2 regions of the Fretibacterium sp. OH1220_COT-178 genome follow, and region 2 is predicted to be linked to the other one. Evidence: riboswitches for the same ligand, from Rfam matches in the RefSeq annotation. Region 2 holds a riboswitch; the other holds the start of a gene.
What was found. A riboswitch is a leader RNA that binds a small molecule or an ion and turns the genes downstream of it on or off. The one in region 2 is predicted to bind cobalamin.

Region 1 (3,772 bases), on a different contig from region 2:
GATGATGGGAAACTATACGTGGGAGAGTCGGGAGGAGCAATAGTTTGTGCGAAGGAGCTTTCGTACATAAAGCCAATGGACGAAGTGCCTGAAGATTTTTCGCAAAAGGACTATTCAGGGTTAAATTTGATTGATTTCTATGTAGTTCCTCATTACCTGTGTCCTCCATTCGAAAAATGCTCTCAACAGATTCTTGATGAGTATCCCAATTTGAATATATGTGCACTCAATAATTCGCAGGCGATTTTAGTTGAAAACGGAGAGAAAAGAAAGCTGAATGTATAAAAATTCTCGCCTGTCAAATAGGTTTGTTTTTTAGAGAAGCGATTGGATAAAAATCCAATCGCTTCTCCATTTTGTCATTTTGATTAAAAAGTCCTTGTCAAGCGGCAACAGGCGAGGCGAAAAAGTATTTTTTGAACGCACCGGGGGATACTGCATATCCACTGCATAGAAAAGATGCAACCGAGCGAAGCTTGCTTCAGCTGTCTATCGGCTTACATGGGCTCTTGCCCCTCGGTCAAAATTGCCCTTATGGCCTCCACCTGACGCTCGTCCGGCGGAAGCAGCGGGAAGGCCGAGTGCGCCGTCATTTCGAACCCGTTCAGGACCATGGCCTGCTTGATCGCAGGGATGAAGGGCGTGCAGACGTCGTAGATCCGCATCAGGCGATTGATGCGCCTCTGGCACCGGGCGATCTCCCCGCAGTCCCCTCCAAGGATTGCCCGCAGCCACGCGGCGCACAGCGCGGGGTCGACGTTGCCGAGGCCGCCGATGCACCCGGCGCCGCCGGACAGGATGTTGTGCGCCAGGTTTTCGTCGAACCCGCTGTAGATCTCGAATTCGGGAAACTCCGGCAGCAGCGTGTTCGCCAGCTCGCGCGTGTGCCCCATGAAGGCGATGGAGTCCTTGTAGCCCACGATATTGCTGTGTTTTCGGGCCAGGGTCAGAGCCACGGAGGGCTTGAGGTCGTACCCCGTCCGGGCCGGAAAGTTGTAGAGGTAGACCCGAGCCGGGGTGGAGGCGGCGAGCCTGTCGTAGAAGAGCTCCACGCTTGCGTCGCTCAGGTCGAAGTAGTAGGGCGTGATGGTCATCACGGCCTCCACGCCCTGAGAGTGGGCGTAATTGCTCAGTTCGATGCAGTCCTCCACGCGCATGGCGCTCGTCCCGACGATCAGCTTGCAGCGGGTCCCAATGTGCCGGGCCGCGCTGCCGACCATCCGCTTCTGTTCGTCCATGGGGATGGCGTAGAACTCCCCGATGCTGCCCAGCAGCACGATGCCGTCGACCCCGCCCGCGATCAGGCGGTCGTAGATCCTCAGGTTGGCCTCCTCGTCCACCCTGCCCTTCGGGTCGAACGCGGTTACGGTCGGAACCAGAAATTGCGGCTTCATCACGAATCCTCCTTCGTTGTCAGAGCTCGGGCGATAAGGGCAGAGGAACGACGTATTGGGGGGTGCCATGCCGCCCGTCAAGGATGCGGTCTCCACTGCGGAAGCCCGGAGAGTGATTCTTCACGGACTTTCGTCCATTATAGCGTGCTGCCGTCCCTCTCTCGATGACGAAGCACGTTTGCGGCGCCCTGCGGCGCCTCTTTGATATAATGGAAGAAACCAGAGAGGACCCCGGCAGCCAGGGAATCCGGTGCAAGACCGGAGCGGCCCCGCCACTGTAACTCGGGACGACCCCGCAGGACGTCACTGTCGCCCGGCGATGGGAAGATGCGGCATTAGGAGGAACGAGAGCCAGGAGACCGGCCGGGGGAGCGGGTTCTTTTCGTGCTCGGGCACGAGGGGCTTCGGTTGCGCCGCGAGCGCGTTTCCGGGAGGGAGTAAGGCCTTCCCGGAAATGTGTGTTAGCGCTCCAGCATCACGAACGGGAGGAATGTCTGTATGAGCAACGAAAAGGTAAGGCAATCGGAGGACGGGCACCATTGTGCCGAGTCTGCGTCAGCCCCGATGCCCCTGCCCGAGGTCGATTTTGGCGAGTTCGCCCCGTCGAGCTACGAGGCTTGGAAGGAGGCGGCCGTTGCGGCCCTGAAGGGGGCGCCCTTCGAGAAGAGCATGTTCACCTCCACCTACGAGGGGATTACGCTCAACCCTCTCTACACGAACGCGGATACCCGGGACCTCGAGGCACCCCGGGCTTTTCCGGGGGCCTATCCCCTGCGCGGAGCCTCTGCGTCCGGCAACCTTCGGCGTCCCTGGGAGGTCGCTCAGTTCTGCGACGAGACTCTGCCCGAGGAGGCCCACAAGGCCATCGTACACGAGCTCGACCGCGGAGCCTCGACCGTCGCCCTCGTCCTGGACCGCCGTACCTTGGAGGGGCTTGATGCCGATGCGGAGGGGGCCGTCGCCGCCGGGGTCTCCGTATCCTCCCTCGAGGACCTGGAGGCACTGCTCGAAGATCTGCCGGGCCGCCATCCCCTCTATATCCATGCGGGGGTGTCCGCACTGCCTTTCCTCGCCCTGCTCGACGCCCTTGCCGCGAAAAGGAAGATTCCCTTTGGCGAGCTCACGGGGTGCGTGGGGGCGGATCCCCTCGCCGCGCTCCTGGAGCGGGGCGCCCTTCCGGCCTCCCTCGCCGCGCTTTTCGACGAGATGACGCAGACGATCGTCTGGGCCCGTGAGCGGAAAACCCCGCTGCGAACGATCCTGATTCGGGGCTCCGTCCTCCACAACGGGGGGGCCAGCGCGGTTCAGGAGGTCGCCTACGCCATGACCGCGGCCATCGAGACCCTGCGGGCGCTTCAGGAGCGGGGCATCGACGTCGCGGAGTTCTCCCGCCGGCTTCGATTCGAGTTCTCCTTGGGCTCCAATTTCTTCATGGAGGTCGCCAAGATCCGGGCCGCGCGCTGCGTCTGGGCCCGGATCGCCTCGAGCTTCGGCGGCGACGGGGAGGCACAGCGGGCGGAGATCTTCGGCCGCACCTCCCTCTTCACCAAGACCGTGTACGATCCCTACGTGAACATGCTGCGCAACACGACGGAGGCCTTCTCCGGCGTTGTGGGCGGCGTCGACGGCCTGACCGTCGGCTGTTTCGACGAGGCGCTGCGGCCGGGGTCGGAGTTCTCCCGCCGCGTCGCGCGCAACGCTCAGGTGATGCTCCGCAAGGAGTTCAACCTGCTCCAGCCGACGGACCCCGCGGGCGGTTCCTGGTACGTGGAGAGGCTGACGGACGAGCTGGCCCGGAAGGTCTGGGAGGCGCTGCAGAAGGTGGAGGCGGAGGGCGGCTTCCTGAAGGGCGTTTGCGAGGGCGCCATCCAGCACGACGTCCAGGCCATGCTGCAGCAGCGTTTCAAGCGGCTTGCCCAGCGCTCCGACCGCGCCGTGGGCACCAACATGTACCCCAACCCCGCGGAGTCCCTGCCCGAGTTCGCGGAGCCGGACTGGGCGGCTCTGCGTGCCGTGCGGACCGAAGCGGTCCGACGCCATCGTGCGTCCCGCGACGAGGGGGCGGTGAAGCGGACCCTTGAGGTCTTGGCGTCGGCGCGGACCGGAGCGGCGGCGTCCGCCGCCGCGGCCGCCGGGGCCACCCTCGGCGAGCTGCGTTCTGCCCTGAATGGCGCCGGTTCCGACGGGCTCTCCGTCGAGCCCGTTCCGCCGCATCGCTGGACGGAGCAGTACGAGGCCATGCGCCGCCGCACGGAGGCCTTTGTGGCCGAGAAGGGGGACAACTTCAAGGTCTTCCTGGCGAACATGGGGCCGATCCCACAGCACAAGGCGCGCGCCGATTTCATATCCAGCTTCATGGAGGTGGCCGCCTTCGAGAT
Region 2 (3,772 bases):
CGACCGGCCTCAGGAGGTGGTCTTCGGGGACATCGTGGAGGCTGTCGGCCGGGCCGTTGCCGCGTCCGGCGTTGCGCGCGCGGAGATCCGGGCGGCGGGGGTCGGGTGTCCCGGCACGGTGGTTCCCGAATCGGGAGTGGTGGCTTACAACAACAATCTGGGCTGGCGTAACTTTCCTTTGGGAAAGCTGCTCTCCGAAGCGCTCTCCCTGCCCGTCCGCGTGGAGAACGACGCCAACGCGGCGGCCTTGGGCGAGGTCTGCGCGGGCAGCGCCAAGGGGGCGTCGAGCGCCATGATTCTGACCCTGGGCACGGGCGTGGGGTCGGGGTTCGTCGTCGACGGACGCATCTGGACGGGCTGGAACTCCGCCGCAAGCGAATTCGGGCACATGGTGATCGTCCGGGGCGGCCGGCCCTGCACCTGCGGGCGCCTCGGCTGTCTCGAGGCCTACGCCTCGGCGACGGGGCTGATCGCCCTGACGCGCGAGGCCATGGCCGCGCATCCGAAGAGCCTCATGAACGCCCTGGCCGGGGAGGAGGGGCGGGTCGGAGGCCATACGTCCTTCGTCGCCGCGGAGCGGGGAGATGCGGCGGCCGCGCGCGTGGTGGACGAGTACGTGGATTGCCTGGCCTGCGGCGTGGCGAACATCGTCAACGGGCTCCAGCCCGAGGTCGTCAGCCTGGGCGGGGGTGTGGGCAAGCAGGGCGAACGCCTGCTGGGGCCCCTGCGCCGTAAGGTCTTTGCCGAGGTCTACGGTGGCTGCGGCGAGCGTTCGACCCGTTTGGTGAGCTGCACTCTGGGCTACAAGGCGGGCCTGATCGGAGCGGCCATGGCCGCGATGCAGAATGCGGGGGACTGAGGCGGGCGGGTATTTGACACGCCCATGGCCCTGCTATACAATCCAGGGCACAATCGAATAGGCGAGCCGAGCGCAGGAAGTCGGTGCAAATCCGACGCAGGCTTACCCCTACTGTAAGCGGGGACCGAAGGACGGGCCATTGCTCCCACCGGAGCGAGAAGGCGTCCGGAGGGACGATCCGCGGAGTCAGGATACTCGTTCGGCGACGATTTGCGGTCCTTGGGTGGGGGGATTCCCGCGTTCCGTGCGCCGGTGGGCGCCGGCACACTGTTCATGGACTTCTCATCCTCGAGGGATGGGAAGTTTTTTTTATGCCGGGATGGCGACGAATCCGGATGAGTTCGGGAATAGCCGGCGTCCCGAGAACGGACGATGATGGAGGTAGGGAACATGAAGGGAAAGATCGGAGTGAGGCTGGTCGTCTCCTGGCTGGCGGTCCTGGTGTGGACCTGCGTCGCCCAGGCGGCGACCCAGACGGTGAAGGACAGCATCGGGCGCGAGGTGGAGATACCGGACCCCGTGACCCGGGCGGTCGTGGCCAACGCGTACAACACGGAGATCATCAACGCGATCGGCGCGCTCGACCGCGTGGTCGGCGTGGACTACAACATCTATCAGGACAAGGAGTCCTGGAGGAACCGCTTCTCGGAGAATCAGGTGATCGGAAAGAGCCAGAGGGAGCTGAACTACGAGAAGATCGTCGAGCTCGCGCCCGAGGTGCTGATCCTGACGGGCAACGGCGCCTACGAGGAGGCCGAGCGCCAGCTCGGGAACTTCGGGATCAAGGTCCTGGTGGTCGACGCGTACTACACCGACCAGTTCGCCCGGAACTGCGCGCTGCTTGGCCGCATCTTCGGACGGGACGCGGAGGCGCGGGAGCTCGCGGACTACTTCACGAGCAAGCTCGACTACATCCGGACGAGGCTCGAGGGCGTGAAGAAGAAGACGCTCTATTTCGAGTATCGGAGGATCGGGAACACGACGATCCCGGGCAACTACTTTTTCAATATGATCGAGTTCTCCGGCGCGGACAACGTCTTCAAGACGTCGAAGAACGTCGAGGTGGACCCCGAGGCGGTGGTCGCGAAGAACCCCGAGGCCATCGTCAAGGTCTCCGCGCCGAACGTGTACTCGTCCTACTACCCGCCCACCCGGGAGGAGCACGAGGCCATCAGGAAGGAGCTGACGGGCCGGCCCGGCTGGGACGAGATCGACGCGGTGAAGAACGGCCGCATCCTGCTGCTGTCGCACTACGTCCACGGCGGGGCCTCCAAGCTGGTGGGGACGATGTACGTGGCGAAGTTCCTCTATCCCGACCTGCTGCCGGACCTGCATCCCGAGCAGGTGTTCCGCGACTGGCTCGTGAAGTACCAGAAGCTGGACTACATCGAAGGGCACGCCTATCCCGCTTATGGGTTCGAGGACTAGCGAGACGCCGGACATCCGGGCCGCCTACGAGCGCCGCAGCCGCCGCAAGGCCGGGATGCTGGCGGCGGGCGTAGGCGCCGTGCTGATGATGGGGCTCTATTTCACGACCCTGGGCGTTGCCGACACGAGCTTTGCCCAGGTGCTGCGGGCGCTCTCCGCTTGGGTCGGGGGGCGTCTCGACTCCGGCGGCGCGGAGTCCGCGGCGTACAAGATCGTCGTCCTGATGCGCCTGCCGAGGATCGCCATGGCGGTCCTCGCCGGCGCCGCCCTTGCGGTCTCGGGCGTGGGGATGCAGGCGGTCACGGGCAACGCGCTCGTGAGCCCCTTCACCATCGGTATATCGGCGGCGGCCGCGTTCGGGGCCTCGATGTGCATCGTCTTCGGCTCGGGGACCCTCGTGGGCGGCAAGGTCGGCATCGTCCTGTGCGCGTTCGCCGCGTCCCTTTTGTGCGTCGCCCTGGTCTACGGCATCTCGAAGAAGGTGGGCATGGCGCCCGAGACGATCGTACTGACGGGGATCGCGCTCAACTACTTCTTCAGCGCGCTGACGTCCACGGTGGAGTTCTTCGCCCAGGAGCACCGCCTGGCGGCGGTGGTCCACTGGACGTTCGGGACGTTCAACGGGACGACCTGGGGCGAGGTCGGGGCCGCCTTTCCGTTCGTCGCAGTCTGCTGCTGCGCCGTCCATCGCGTGGCGCTGAAGCTCGACGCGATCGCCTCGGGGGACGACGAGCTGGTCCGGAGCCTGGGGATCGATCCCGAGGCGGTTCGCATGTTCGTGGGGGTCGCGTCGGTCCTGATGACCGCCGCGGTGATCAGCTTCACGGGGGTCATCGGCTTCGTCGGGCTCCTGGCGCCGCACATCGCCAGGCTGCTGTTCGGGGGCGACCACCGCTTTCTGATCCCCTTCTCGGCCGTGTGCGGGGCGCTGCTGCTGCTGGCCGCGGACGCCGTCGGAAAGACGGTGCTCGCGCCGGTGAGCGTTCCGGTCGGGATCGTGGTCTCCTTTCTGGGCGTGCCGCTCTTCATCCATTTGATCCTGAGCGGGCGCAGGAGGGCGCGGCGATGCTGAGGGCGGAGGGGCTGGGCTTCGTCTATCCGGCCGCGGGCAGGGTGTTCTCCGAGGTCGGCTTCGAACTTCGGCGCGGGGAGGTCCTCGGGCTTCTGGGGCCGAACGGGACCGGAAAGACGACGCTGCTGAAGTGCCTCAATCGGATTCTGGTGCCGTCGGAGGGGCGCGTGACGCTGGACGGCGTCGATGTGGCCGCCATGAGCCCGCGCGAGCGGGCGGAGCGCATCGGGTACGTGCCGCAGTACGCCGCGCCGGCCTTTCGCATCACCGTCGTCGACGCCGTTCTGTTGGGGCGCATTCCCTTCGCGGGCCGCAGGCTGAGCCGGAGGGACAGGGACATCGCGTTCGGGGTGATCGAACGCATGAAGCTCGAGCCGTTCGCGTTCCGGCACCTCGACGCGATGAGCGGCGGC

Region 1: another riboswitch for cobalamin. It lies ahead of EII26_RS11545 (methylmalonyl-CoA mutase family protein); the one in region 2 lies ahead of EII26_RS04720 (ABC transporter substrate-binding protein).

What each region holds. Positions count from the first base shown of each region.
Region 1 covers NZ_RQYL01000032.1:19,712-23,483, forward strand. Annotated here, with positions in the region: gene EII26_RS11535 (Type 1 glutamine amidotransferase-like domain-containing protein) at 1-285, shown strand, start outside; gene EII26_RS11540 (dihydrodipicolinate synthase family protein) at 498-1,394, opposite strand; cobalamin riboswitch at 1,568-1,776, shown strand; gene EII26_RS11545 (methylmalonyl-CoA mutase family protein) at 1,893-3,772, shown strand, end outside.
Region 2 covers NZ_RQYL01000007.1:70,445-74,216, reverse strand. Annotated here, with positions in the region: gene EII26_RS04725 (ROK family protein) at 1-859, shown strand, start outside; cobalamin riboswitch at 898-1,076, shown strand; gene EII26_RS04720 (ABC transporter substrate-binding protein) at 1,250-2,287, shown strand; gene EII26_RS04715 (FecCD family ABC transporter permease) at 2,271-3,359, shown strand; gene EII26_RS04710 (ABC transporter ATP-binding protein) at 3,353-3,772, shown strand, end outside.